4 regions of the Paenibacillus antri genome follow, and region 2 is predicted to be linked to each of the others. Evidence: riboswitches for the same ligand, from Rfam matches in the RefSeq annotation. Region 2 holds a riboswitch; each other region holds the start of a gene.
The links. Region 2 has a riboswitch for cyclic di-GMP ahead of FE782_RS12145 (EAL domain-containing protein). Riboswitches for the same ligand answer to the same signal wherever they lie in the genome.
Positions count from the first base shown of each region.

Region 1: another riboswitch for cyclic di-GMP. It lies ahead of FE782_RS21715 (chemotaxis protein CheX); the one in region 2 lies ahead of FE782_RS12145 (EAL domain-containing protein).
Region 3: another riboswitch for cyclic di-GMP. It lies ahead of FE782_RS30325 (S-layer homology domain-containing protein); the one in region 2 lies ahead of FE782_RS12145 (EAL domain-containing protein).
Region 4: another riboswitch for cyclic di-GMP. It lies ahead of FE782_RS32765 (hypothetical protein); the one in region 2 lies ahead of FE782_RS12145 (EAL domain-containing protein).

Region 1 covers NZ_VCIW01000016.1:166,009-169,254, reverse strand. The annotation lists gene FE782_RS21720 (diacylglycerol/lipid kinase family protein) at 99-1,007, opposite strand; gene FE782_RS21715 (chemotaxis protein CheX) at 1,036-1,485, opposite strand; cyclic di-GMP riboswitch class I at 1,577-1,658, opposite strand; gene FE782_RS21710 (transglutaminase family protein) at 1,742-2,605, opposite strand; gene FE782_RS21705 (alpha-E domain-containing protein) at 2,602-3,246, opposite strand, start outside.
Region 2 covers NZ_VCIW01000006.1:216,779-220,024, forward strand. The annotation lists gene tkt (transketolase) at 1-1,192, shown strand, start outside; cyclic di-GMP riboswitch class I at 1,358-1,441, shown strand; gene FE782_RS12145 (EAL domain-containing protein) at 1,531-3,246, shown strand, end outside.
Region 3 covers NZ_VCIW01000034.1:38,445-41,690, reverse strand. The annotation lists gene clpC (ATP-dependent protease ATP-binding subunit ClpC) at 1-1,587, shown strand, start outside; cyclic di-GMP riboswitch class I at 1,729-1,822, shown strand; gene FE782_RS30325 (S-layer homology domain-containing protein) at 1,932-3,246, shown strand, end outside.
Region 4 covers NZ_VCIW01000004.1:343,593-346,838, reverse strand. The annotation lists gene FE782_RS09220 (NAD(P)/FAD-dependent oxidoreductase) at 1-912, opposite strand, end outside; gene FE782_RS33270 (SDR family oxidoreductase) at 937-1,167, opposite strand; gene FE782_RS32765 (hypothetical protein) at 1,071-1,571, opposite strand; cyclic di-GMP riboswitch class I at 1,710-1,803, opposite strand; gene FE782_RS09210 (GDSL-type esterase/lipase family protein) at 2,403-3,074, shown strand.

The DNA of each region.
Region 1 (3,246 bases), on a different contig from region 2:
CGCTCGCCATGTTCCGCTCCCCCGGTTGCAAGCTCCTTCGGAACATGCCAAACAACCCGCACCGCCGAACCGGCGAAACGGGTTGCTCCCAACCAACGTCATTGGCGCTCCGGAACGATCAACGAGAGCCCCCGCGGAACGAGCGTCAGCTCGGTAACCAACGGCTCGGCGGTTTCCCCGTCCACGTGGCAGGCCAGCGTTCGATCGCTCTTCAGACTCAGGCGCGCGCCGCGCAGCATCGTAACATACGGCAGCGAGACATGCGCGCCGCGATAAATGAGCGGGAAGTGGCGCAGCAGCCGCAGCCGCCCGAGGCCGTGCACGACGCACACGTCCATGACGCCGTCCGTCGCGGACGCGCCGGGACAAATATGCATCCCGCCGCCGAGATACGGCAAATTCGCCGCGACGACGAGCCAGACGTCATCGAAGTCGTACGATCGGCCGTCCAATGCGACGTTGACCCGCGCAGGACGATATGCGCCGAGCGCCGCCAGTACGATCAAACCGTAGGAGACGGCGCCCAGTCCGATCTTATTCATCCACCGCTTCCACGGAGAGCCGTTCGACCTCGCGGCCACTTCGCCGTCGAAGCCGGAACCGAACGAATTGACGAAGACGCGCCCGCCCGCGCGGCCGACGTCGATCTCGAGCCGATCCCCGCGCACGAGCGCCTCGACCGCCTCGCTCGGCTCCGAAGGCAGCCCCATAGCCCGCGCGAAATCGTTGCCCGAGCCGGCGCCGATATGCCCGAGCGCCACGTCGCTGCCGAGCAGCCCCGCCGCGACCTCGTTCACCGTGCCGTCGCCGCCGATCGCCGTGATCGAATCGTACGACCGATCCCGGACCATCCGCTGCGCGAGCGCCGTCGCGTGGCCGGACGCCTCCGTCCGAAAGACGTCGTACGGCACGCTTCTTGCCGAAAGCTCCCGTTCGACGGCGGACCAAACCTTCGCCCCTCGCCCGTTGCCGGAAGCGGCGTTCACGATAAACCCAAGCCTTGCCATGAGCAGCGTTCCTCCGTGCGTCCGCGCGTCAGACGAGAATATTGATGTCGAAATCTCCGATCCGCTCGACCGATAACGGGATGCTGACGGCCTTCTTGCCCCAATCGATCGCGCCGTCGCCGACGAGGCTCGGCGGCGTAATGTCGACGGCGATGCCGTTGTGATACAGTATCGTGCTGGCATTGCCGCTGATCATATTGCCCAGCTCCGCTACGGCGCTCCGGCACATGTCGTCGAGCTCCGTGACCGCATATCCTCCGAGCATCGTCGAGACGATATTCATCGCCATCGTGTCGGGGAAGCCGAACAAGATCTCCTTCTCCATCTGGCCGTGGATGCGGATTTTAAGCCATACGTAATCTTCCGTATATCGCATTTGCTTTAGCTGTAATTTGCCCACGGTGGGCTTCACTTGAACGATCGTCTCGAATACTTGTATCGAAGAAGTCAAGAACGGGTTAATGAGTTCGGCCTGCATGAAGATCTCCCCCTCTTTGTCCATTTTCGCAACAAAAAAACGCCCGAATCGCCGGGCGTTCATTCGAGAACGAACGAAACGTCTCCGCAATTTCGGCAACCCAGCTGCCTTAGCTCAGCCTTAGGCCTGTGGCTTTGCGCCCCTACCTTTCGGAAGGTTTGCCTTTTCGATTTAGAAGACTAGTAATATGGGCTTATTCTACCATACAGGTCATACTTTGGCACTATAATAATTTAGTTTGCTTACATTTCCCATTTTATTTGTCGATCAGCTGCACGTCGACGTCGACGAACAGCCGCTGGTTCGGCGTTCCGCGGTAAATCCCCTTCACCGGCACGATATCGAGATAATCGCGGCCGTGACCGAGCTTGATATATCGGCCGTCGACGCGGTTATTGTTCGTCGGGTCGAACCCGAGCCAGCCGGTGCCCGGAATATACGCCTCCACCCATGCATGGGACGCCTGCTCGAAATCGGCGGCGCGCGTCTGCAGATCGCCGATGAAGTGGTACCCGCTCGCGTATCGCGCCGGAATGCCCGATAATCGGCATGCGGCGATCATCAAATGCGCGAAGTCTTGACAGACGCCGGCTCGCCCCTCGAGCAGCTCCGCGGGCGTTGTGCCGATGCGGGTCGCGTTCGGCCGATACTCGAACTCCTCGTAAATCCTGGAGACGAGCTCCATCGTCTGCTCGTAGACGCCCGCGCCAGGCCGCCCGCACGACGCCGCGAACGCGGCCACGTCGTCGTTCGCCTCCGTGTAAGGCGTCGGGATCAAATATTCGGCGTACTTGTTCTGCACGGCGTCGTCCGCGAGCGTCGCCCAATCCTCTTCGGGCGTCAACACTCGCTTGCGCACCCCGTCGTTATCGTGCGTGACGACCGTCGATTCGGACCGAATGACGAGCTCCCGATGCGAGTTATTGACGGTGAACGCATGGATCCGGTTGCCGAAGCCGTCCTCGTAGGTAAGGAGCGGCGCGTTCGGCTCGATCGCGACGGAGTGGTGGTAACAGGATTGCCGATAGTTCGTACGCGGAGCGAGTCGGATTTCATTGACACTGTCCGTGACCGGCTCGTCGTATCGGTACGTGGTGACGTGACAAATTTTGAACTTCATGCGCCCGCCCCCTGCTCCTCGCGAAAGAACGCATTCCCGATCAAGCCTCCGAGCCCGTGGATGACCGTCATGCAATGCACCAGGTTGTCGTGAAGGGAGGCTTCTCCGCCATCGGTTCCTTCCAGCCACGAAAGCTCCGCTCTCGCCTTGACGACGAGCCGGATCGCTTTATCGTACGCCGCGTCGGAGCTTTCGAGATTGCGGAGCGAGCGAAGCTGCCCTTCCAGTTCACCGAGGCCGAATTGCACCGAACGGGGAAACTTCTCGTTGAGGATGAGCAGAGAGACGACGTTTTCCACTGAAAAGAGATCCATATGGAGGCGCCGGAACACGTCCGCGCCGCCGATCGCCCGCACCGCGGAAAACAAGTAAAACTGCGTCTTCTTCGGGTCCTCCAGAATCGAGTGATAGACCGAATCGAACAGCCTTGCCGTATTTTCCGCCCGCTCGAGAAACCGTCCGCTCTCCATCATATGCCAGTGACGGTCCCGCATCATCGTATGATGCGCCGCGCCGTAGAACGCGCCGAGCCATTCCTTCACGCGCTTCAGGAACAAGAACGGCGAATCGAGCAGCAGTTCGTCCGTCTCGTTGCTCTTGAGCCAGAGCGCGAAGCCGTTCAGGATATCCCACAGCTCCTC
Region 2 (3,246 bases):
GGCGAAGCTGACGAAGGCGTTCTACGAGTGGCCGCACGAGGAGTTCCACGTGCCGGAAGCGGTCGCGGCGAACTTCGCCGAGCTGAAGGCGAAGGGCGATGCGGCGGCCGCGGCATGGAAGGAGCTGTTCGCGAAGTACCGCGACGCGCATCCGGCGCTGGCCGCGCAATTCGAGACGGCGTTCGCGGGCGAAAACCCGGCGGGCTGGGACGCGGCGATTCCGACGTTCGACACTAGCGAGAAGCCGATGGCGACTCGCGCGGCGTCCGGCAAGGTCATCAACGCGATCTCGCCGAACCTGCCGACGTTCTTCGGCGGCTCCGCGGACCTCGAATCGTCGACGAACACGCACCTGAACGACACGGGCAAGTTCCAACCGGGCAGCTACGCCGAGCGGAACGTCTACTTCGGCGTGCGCGAGTTCGCGATGGGCGCGGCGATGAACGGCATGGCGCTGCACGGCGGCGTGAAGGCGTTCGGCGGGACGTTCTTCGTGTTCTCCGACTACCTCCGTCCGGCGATTCGTCTCGCGGCGATCCAGAAGCTGCCGGTCGTGTACGTGTTCACGCACGACTCGATCGCGGTCGGCGAAGACGGCCCGACGCACGAGCCGATCGAGCAGCTCGCGGCGATCCGCTCGATGATCGACGTCACGGTCATCCGCCCGGCCGACGCGAACGAAACCGCGGAAGCGTGGCGCTACGCGTTGTCGAGCAAAGACCGTCCGGTCGCGCTCATCTTGACCCGCCAAAACCTGCCGGTGCTCGCGGGCACGGCGGAGAACGCGCGCGACGGCATCGCTCGCGGCGCATACGTCATCGCGGACGCGCCGGCGGGCGCGAAGCCGGCGGCGCAAATTATCGCGACGGGCTCCGAAGTGCAGCTCGCCGTGGACGCGCAGAAGGCGCTCGCGCTAGAGGGCATCCACGTTCGCGTCGTCTCGATGCCGAGCATGGACCGCTTCGAAGCGCAAGACAAGGCGTACCGCCAATCCGTCATTCTGCCGGACGTGAAGGCGCGCCTCGTCATCGAGATGGCTTCGCCGTTCGGCTGGCATAAGTACGCCGGCGACGAAGGAGACATCCTCGGCATCTCGACGTACGGCGCATCGGCGCCGGGACCGAAGGTGATCGAAGAGTACGGCTTCACGGTGCCGAACGTCGTCGCCAAGGTGAAGGCGCTGCTGAAGTAGATTCGACTTACCGCTTTATAAGCGCATAAGCGCGATTCGCGCCGCTCCCCCTCGCAAGAGGGCGGGCGGCGCTTTTTCGTCGAAAAAGTATATCATCATCCATGAAATAGCGTTATAATGATTTTGAGAGAATGATTTGAAAGACCTAGTAGAATATACATCCTCAGGAAAATTAGGCAAACCCATTGAAAATTGGGGGCGCAAAGCTATAGGGGCTAACGTGTTACACTATGCCAGCCAGCTGCCGAACGTGGAAAGAGTCATCCGGCCCTTTTATTCGGCCGGATTTTTTTGTCTCATTCGTTGTCCTGAATGCATTCGAAAGGGGAAGCCTCGTAATGAACACCGATGAATCCGTGATAAATATTTTGATGGTGGACGACCGCCCCGAAAATTTGCTCGCGCTGGAAGCGATCATCGAACGGGACGACTATCGGCTCATCAAGGCGTCCTCCGGCGAGGAAGCGCTGAAGTGCCTCTTGAAATACGACTTCGCCGTCATCTTGCTCGACGTGCAGATGCCGGGCATCGACGGCTTCGCCACCGCGAAGATCATTAAGGCGCGGGAGAAGACGAAGAACATCCCGATCATTTTCATTACGGCCAATTACATGGATTCGAACCATATTTTCACCGGCTATTCCGTCGGCGCGATCGACTATATTTTGAAGCCGTTCGATCCGATCGTGCTGAAGGCGAAGGTCGAGGGATTCGTAGATTTATATAAGCTGAATCAGAAGTTGCTTCGCCAGAGCGAGGCGCTCGCCGAGAAGTCGAAGGAGGTCGAGCGAGCGAACGCGGAGCTGCGCGTCTCCGAAGCGCTGGCGAACGTCATCAGCGGCACGTCGATCGATTCGATGCTCGTCATGGACGGACGCGGGATGATCCTGCGGGCGAATCCTGCGGTCGAAACGATGTTCGGTTATAGCGAAACGGAGATGGTCGGCGACACCGTCTTCTCGTTGTTTCCGGACGAGTCCTCGCGGAAGATCGTCGCGTCCGCGCTCGAAGCCGTCGCCCGGATGGATCTCGCGCCTTCGATCGAACCGCACGCGGAGATGGTCGCGACGCGGAAGGAAGGAAGCGCCTTCCCTGCGGAGGTTCAATTCGGCAGCCGGTACGTGTCGGACCGCTGCATCGTCGCATGTACGATTCGAGACGTTACGAAGAAGAAGCGCGACCAAGAGACGATCGCGCATATGGCGTATCACGACGGGCTGACGCAGCTGCCGAATCGCAGAAGGTTCAACGAGCGGTTAGCCGAAGCGCTGCACGCGGCCAAGCGGAGCGCCGGGAACTTGTCGATGATGTATTTGGACATGGATCGGTTTAAATATGTAAACGATTCCTTAGGACACGCGATCGGCGACAAGCTGCTGAAGGAGGTCGCCGACCGGCTGGCGGGCTGCATGCGCGCGGGCGACTTCGCGGCCCGAATCGGCGGCGACGAATTCAGCGTACTGCTGCCGGACACGAACCGGGAGACCGCGCTCGAATGCGCCGAACGAATTCTCGAAGCGTTCCAGAAGCCGATCCACCTCGACCAGTACGAATTGTTCGTGACGACCAGCATCGGCATCAGCGTCTTCCCGTACGACGGCGACGACGCGCAGCAGCTGATGAAGAACGCGGACGCGGCGCTCTATCGCGCGAAGGAGCAAGGGAAGAACCGGTACAAGGTGTTTCATACCGGCATGAACTTAAGCTCTTATCGAAACTTCATGCTGCAGAACGAATTGCGCAAGGCGATCGAGCGCGAGGAGCTCAGGCTCGTCTACCAGCCGCGGATCGACGTCAAGACCGGGGCGGTGACGAGCGCGGAGGCGCTGCTTCGATGGAAGCATCCGAATTGGGGCACCGTGCTGCCTTCGGAATTCATCCCGCTCGCCGAGGAGAGCGGACAGATGGCCGAGCTCGGCGAGTGGGTGCTGCGGACGGCCAGCAAGCAGAGCGTGGATTGGCAGCGGGCCGGCATCGCGCCGATCCGCGTCGCGGTGAACTTCTCGGCCCATCAGTTCCTGCATCGGGACGCGGGCGAGCGGATCCGGCGCATT
Region 3 (3,246 bases), on a different contig from region 2:
GCGGGCGGCGCGGAAGGCGCGATCGACGCGTCGAACATTCTGAAGCCGGCGCTCGCGCGCGGCGAGCTCCAGTGCATCGGGGCGACGACGCTGGATGAGTATCGGAAATATATCGAGAAGGACGCCGCGCTCGAGCGCCGCTTCCAGCCGATCACGGTCGACGAGCCGACGGTCGACGAAGCGATCCTCATTCTTCGCGGCCTGCGCGATCGCTACGAAGCGCATCACCGGGTGAAAATTACGGACGATGCGCTCGAGCAAGCGGTGCGCCTGTCCGACCGCTACATCAGCGACCGGTTCTTGCCGGACAAGGCGATCGACTTGATCGACGAAGCGGGCTCGAAGGTGCGCCTGCGCACGTACACGGTACCGCCGAACCTGAAGCAGCTCGAGTCCCGTCTGGAAGATATCCGCAAGGAGAAGGACGCCGCCGTTCAAAGCCAAGAGTTCGAGAAGGCCGCTTCGCTCCGCGACACGGAGCAGAAGCTGCGCGACGAGCTCGAGGAAACGAAGAACGAGTGGAAGGAAAAGCAAGGCCGCACGGACTCCGAGGTGACGCCGGACGATATCGCCCAGGTCGTCGCAAGCTGGACCGGGATCCCGGTCGTGAAGCTGGCGGAGGAAGAAACCGAGCGCTTGCTTAAGATGGAAGAAATCTTGCATAACCGCGTCATCGGCCAAGACGAAGCGGTCAAGGCGATTTCTCGAGCGGTACGCCGCTCCCGCGCCGGATTGAAGGATCCGAAGCGTCCGATGGGCTCCTTCATCTTCCTTGGACCGACGGGCGTCGGTAAGACGGAGCTGGCGCGGGCGCTTGCCGAAGCGATGTTCGGCGACGAAAATGCGGTCATCCGCATCGATATGTCGGAGTACATGGAGAAGCACTCCACGTCCCGCCTCGTCGGGGCACCTCCGGGATACGTCGGCTACGAGGAAGGCGGCCAGCTGACCGAGAAGGTGCGCCGCAAGCCGTACAGCGTCGTGCTGCTCGACGAAATCGAGAAGGCGCACCCGGAAGTGTTCAACATCCTCTTGCAAGTGCTCGAGGACGGCCGCTTGACGGACTCCAAGGGGCGATCGGTCGACTTCCGCAACACGCTCATCATCATGACGTCGAACGTCGGCGCGGACACGATCAAGAAGAACGCGACGCTCGGCTTCACGACGGGCGACGCGGCGCAGCAGACGAAGAACGCGTACGAGGCGATGCGCGAGAAGGTGCTCGCGGAGCTGAAGAAGAGCTTCCGTCCGGAGTTCCTGAACCGGATCGACGAGTCGATCGTGTTCCATCCGCTCGAGCAATCGCATATCTCGGAGATCGTCTCGCTCATGTCCGAGGAGCTGCGCAAGCGCCTGAAGTCGCAAGACATCGACTTCTCGCTGACGGATTCGGCGAAGGCGTTCCTCGCGAAGGAAGGCTTCGATCCGACGTACGGCGCGCGTCCGCTGCGCCGGGCGATCCAGAAGCACATCGAGGATCGGTTGTCCGAGGAGCTGCTCCGCGGCACGATCAAGAAGGGCGACACGGTGCTCATCGACGAGAAAGACGGCGAGCTGTCCGTGCACAGCGAAGTGACGCAGAAGTAACGAAGCGAAGACCCGATGCCCCCAAGGGGGACTCGGGTCTTCTTTATTATTGCAAAATATAGCAAAAATCGATTGCGTTCGACATCCTTCAACAGTAAAATGGAGCTTAAGAAATATTGCGGAACGTTCGGCATGCAACTAAATAACTAAAGGCAAACATTGCGAAAGCAATGGACGCAAAGCTACGGGTCTACCGCTTATCCTTCCGATAAGCTACGATCGCCGGGTTACCGATGGAGATCGTCATCATCCGCAACAATAGACTGTTCCCGGTAACGGGGAGAGTCTATTTTTTTGACTGCTTTTTTGACTACATTTTCGACACAGGAGAGGGAGAGACCGAGTTGGCTATTAGAAAATTGTTGTCCCTGTTGATGGCGGGCTGCCTGTCGCTCGCTTCGCTTGCGCCGGCGAGCGCGCTCGCGGGGGACGTTGCGCAAGAACCGCCCGTATTTACGGACATGGAGCAAAGCTGGGCCAAGGAGCAGCTTGCGGAATGGGCCGACAGCGGGTTTGTGAAAGGGTACGCCGATGGGAGCGTCCGTCCGGATGAGACGATCTCGAGGGCGGAATTCGTCGCGCTCGTCAATCGCGTATACGGATATGCCCACGCTTCGGATTCCGCCTTCTTGGACGTCGAAGCGGACGCATGGTTCGCCGACGACGTCGCGAAGGCCGCGAGGGCCGGATACGCGTCCGGGTACGAAGACGGCACGTTCCGTCCGGATCGCGAAATCAGCAGACAAGAGGCTGCGAAAATGGTTGCTGCGCTGCTGAAGCTGGAAGCGGCGGCGGAAGGCGGCGGGACTGCGTCCGCGTTTACGGACCGCGGCGACATCCCGGCGTGGAGCATCGGGTACGTCGACGCGATCGCGGCCGAAGGATATTTGCAAGGGTATCCCGACGGTGCGTTCCGTCCGGCGTCGCCGATCACGCGGGCCGAAGCCGTCGCGCTGCTGGACAGGGCGGCGGGCAAGATCCTACATAAACCGGCTGCTTTCGGGAAGGACGAGGAGCAAACCGTCGTGGCCGGGAACGTAACGGTCCGCAGTCCGGACGTCACGTTGAAAAACACGGTGATTCAGGGCGATCTGTACTTGGCTCCCGGGATCGGGGAAGGCGAAGTGTATCTCGACCGCGTGACGGTGGAAGGGAGAACGATCGTCGCCGGGGGCGGGGAGAACAGCATCGTGATCTCCGACTCCTCCTTGAACGACGTGATCGTCGAGAAAGTGACGGGCGAGGTTCGCTTAGTCGCGCAAGGCGGCACCGTCATCCATCGCACTGTCGTAAAGACGGGCGTAAAGCTGGAGGAAAACAACGCGACGCAGGGCTTCCTCGAGGTCGAGGTCATGACGACCGAAGCGTCCGCCTCGGTTCGTCTCGTCGGCGATTTCCGTATGGTTACCGTCGTCTCCGCCGCCAAAATCGACATTGCGGAAGGCTCCGTGGTCGAAGAGATCGTCGTGCACGCGGCGATCGCGGTAACGGGGGAAGGCAAGATTCTCTTCGCGGCCGTTCACATCGAGGGCGTCAGCTTCGAGCAGACCGTAGTCCGATACGAACTGTCCGAAGGGGTGACCGAGATTATCATCGGCGGAGAAGGGGCGAGCGGCGGCGTTGGTACGGAGCCGGACGATCCTGTAAGCGCTCCGGAGG
Region 4 (3,246 bases), on a different contig from region 2:
CAGAGCGCCGTCGAATGGAGTCAAAGCCGTTTTGTCCTTTGCAAAGTAAATCGGATGATTGAATTCCATATTAGGCGACTGATACGTGATGCTGTACCCTTTCCCCGCAGTGATCGGAAGAGAATAATTTAACTTTTTCATAAGTTGGGAAGACCACGCGCCCGCCGCTAATAAAAACATATCGGCTTCTACCCAACCGGTATTGCATCTTACCCTCTCCACTCGAGCATGGTTATGGACGATATCCGTTACCGCGTCGTTGGTTTTCATTTCGACTCCATTGACCTGCAGCCAATCGATCAGTCCGTTCACCATACTCTCGGGACGAACATGCCGCTCTTTAGGCAGGAATAACGCTCCGGCCAAGTTCGCCTTCATATGAGGCTCCATCTTTAACAATTCGGCCCCGGTAACCAGCTCCGGACGCGGCAAGCCGATACGTTCGACTTGTTTCAAGTCCTCGTACTTATGCTGCAAATCCGATTCGTTCGAGCCCAGGACGAGGAGTCCTTTCCGGTGCATTTCGAATTCGACGCCGTCGTCCACAAGCTCGTCAAACAACTGAAACGTATCCTTGCTTATATGGAAACCGGCATCGCAAGCCAATTGATACTTTTGTTCGTTACAGTAACGCATAAACTGAATTAACCAGGGCGCCAAGAAAGGGACTGCACTCGGTTTAACGTATAAGGGGCTGTCTTTCTTGAACAGCCACTTCATGGACGTTCCTATCATTCCAGGCCCGGGCAACGGTCCCGATAATGTCGGGGAAACCCACCCCATATTGCATCTGGAAGGACCTTCGCCCGGATTGCCTTTATCGATAAGGACTACTTCTTGATTTTGTTTGCGCCAATAATATGCGCAAGCAAGGCCAATAATTCCACCGCCGATAATTGCCAACTTTGCCATGATGCTCCCCCATTCGATTCTCGACTATGGGGGTTTAGATCTGATTAGATCCCCCTTAACCCTTTGCCATAGCCGAGCGTTTCGCCCTGATCGATAAATCACTGCAGAACCTTTCATTGCCGAAGCTTCGTCGCTTGCGAGAAACGCCGCCAAATTCGCTACTTCTTCAGGAGAAGAAATTTGCCCCATCGCTTGCAGAGCGGCTTCAGTATTCGGATCCTCGCTGAGCTGTCTCTCCAGCAACGGAGTTTGCATATTGCCTGTCCAAACGACATTAATACGTATGTTATCTTTCGATCGGGCCGCCGCTTTGCTTTACCATTTGCTGAATCGCATACTTTGCCGTAGGAACATGCCAGTAAGATTAATGTTACTGATTTTATTCCAATCTGCAAAGCTAATTTCGCTAATAAATTTGGCTTGTCGATAATACCCGCATTGGCATGAACGCTGTACTCCTCTAACCTCTGCCCCTCTTCATTCATGTGTATGGCTTCTTGAAGGGTTAGATTGTCCGGCAGAATAACGTTAACGCTGCTCTCTGCGATCAGGACCGGATATCCCCCCGGCAACCCGTTCGGATCAGGGGCATGCACTACCTTTCGATCGAAACGGTTGGCCATCGCTTCTAATACATTCATTGCGGAAGCGGCGGTCATTAGGTCATATCGGCGATCGCGATGAAGCTAGCTCCTCACCTCCTTCGTTAAAGTCGGCTGTCACGAACCGAATACACCTTTTTGAAAACGCAAAAAAACCGTTCGAAATCAATGAATAGACGGTGGGTTCCCGTCGTATTCGGCAGCTGGCGAGCGTCATGGATGAAGGTATCCACCTTAGCCCCTATTAGCTTTGCGTCCTCACTTTTCAGTAAGTTTGCCATTGTCGTACGATGTGAGTATTAGGTTGTTATCGTTTACCATCACACTATCAATTTTTTTGTCGAAATAGAAGTAGGTCCGTGTAATTATTTTCAATGTTGAATAGCCCCCCCCCCCTTCTCCTTCCAACAGTAAGGTTCCGTCCTCCGTAACTTCCCTTCGTTCGGTACAAACGATCCCTCTTGCCGCGGAAGGATTTATTCCCTTTATTTGTAACTATACTGCCCAGTTACTTCAACCATACCGCTATCATAATAATGATGGGTTCCAGTTGTAAGGTAATTATCTGTTATAGGGTGTCCTTTAAAATTTTTATTGAAATACTTTGGGAAAATCTCGGATCGTTGTTCTTAAATGATTGACTGAACTTTTTTATGGTTACTCGTTAATCGCCATATATCTTCACCATATTTACTCCAATCTGCTAGGTTGTTGGAATATCGTGTTCTACAACGTAAATACAGATTTCTCTTTCAATACTTTACCATTAAACTATTCTGCCCAGTTAACGTAGCGAGGCTGCCGATCAGTGCGCCGGCAGCCACATCATGTTGTTTATTGAACGAAACAGGTAAAATGGAAGAAAGCTACGAGAAGGGGGCATGACGGATGACGAATATAGAGGGGGATCCGGCTCTGCCGGAAGTGCATGATGAGAAGAAGGAAAAGGTACGGAAATTCAACATCCTCAACCAGCTCGCTTTGAAGGGTCAAACGGTGCTTGCCGGTTCATCACTGATGGAGTTTTTCCCAATCAACGAGATGCAGATGAAGCTGGAGACCCGATATTGCATCTATAATCGCGGCATTGCCGGATATGTGACGGCAGATTTACTCGCGTCTATGGAGGCATGTATCTTCGAGCTGGAGCCCTCCAAGCTTTTCATCAACATCGGAACCAACGATATCAGCGCACCCGACTATCGACTGGAGCATCTGCTGGCGAATTACGATGAGATTCTGACCCAAGTTGCCCGGCGGCTACCGGGCTGCCGTGTGTACGTCATGGCGTATTACCCCGTGAACGCCAAGGCGGAGTTTCCCTTCGTGCCCAAAGCTTCCATGGAAGAGGTGTTCCAGCGCAGAACTAACGAGGCGATCCGTGAAGCGAACCGGGCGATCGAGCGGCTTGCGGCTAAGCAAAACTATACCTTCATTGACGTAAACGAAGGACTGACGGACGAGGAAGGAAATTTGAACGCGGATTTCAGCAGCGACGGAATTCACATGTACGCGAACGGATATGCCGTCATCATGAACAACTTGCTGCCCTATCTATAAGTGCGGTAACCATGAATATACTTGAACTTGAAACGGGACAGACTGTGTGTGATCGCAGCTGTCCTCTATTGCGCTATGTCTACAATAGGGACAAGTTCTTGTCGCGCATCTAGAAGGTTTTGTTCCGTTAAACTGCCCAGTTACTTCAATGAACAACGGTAGCCGTTAGTGT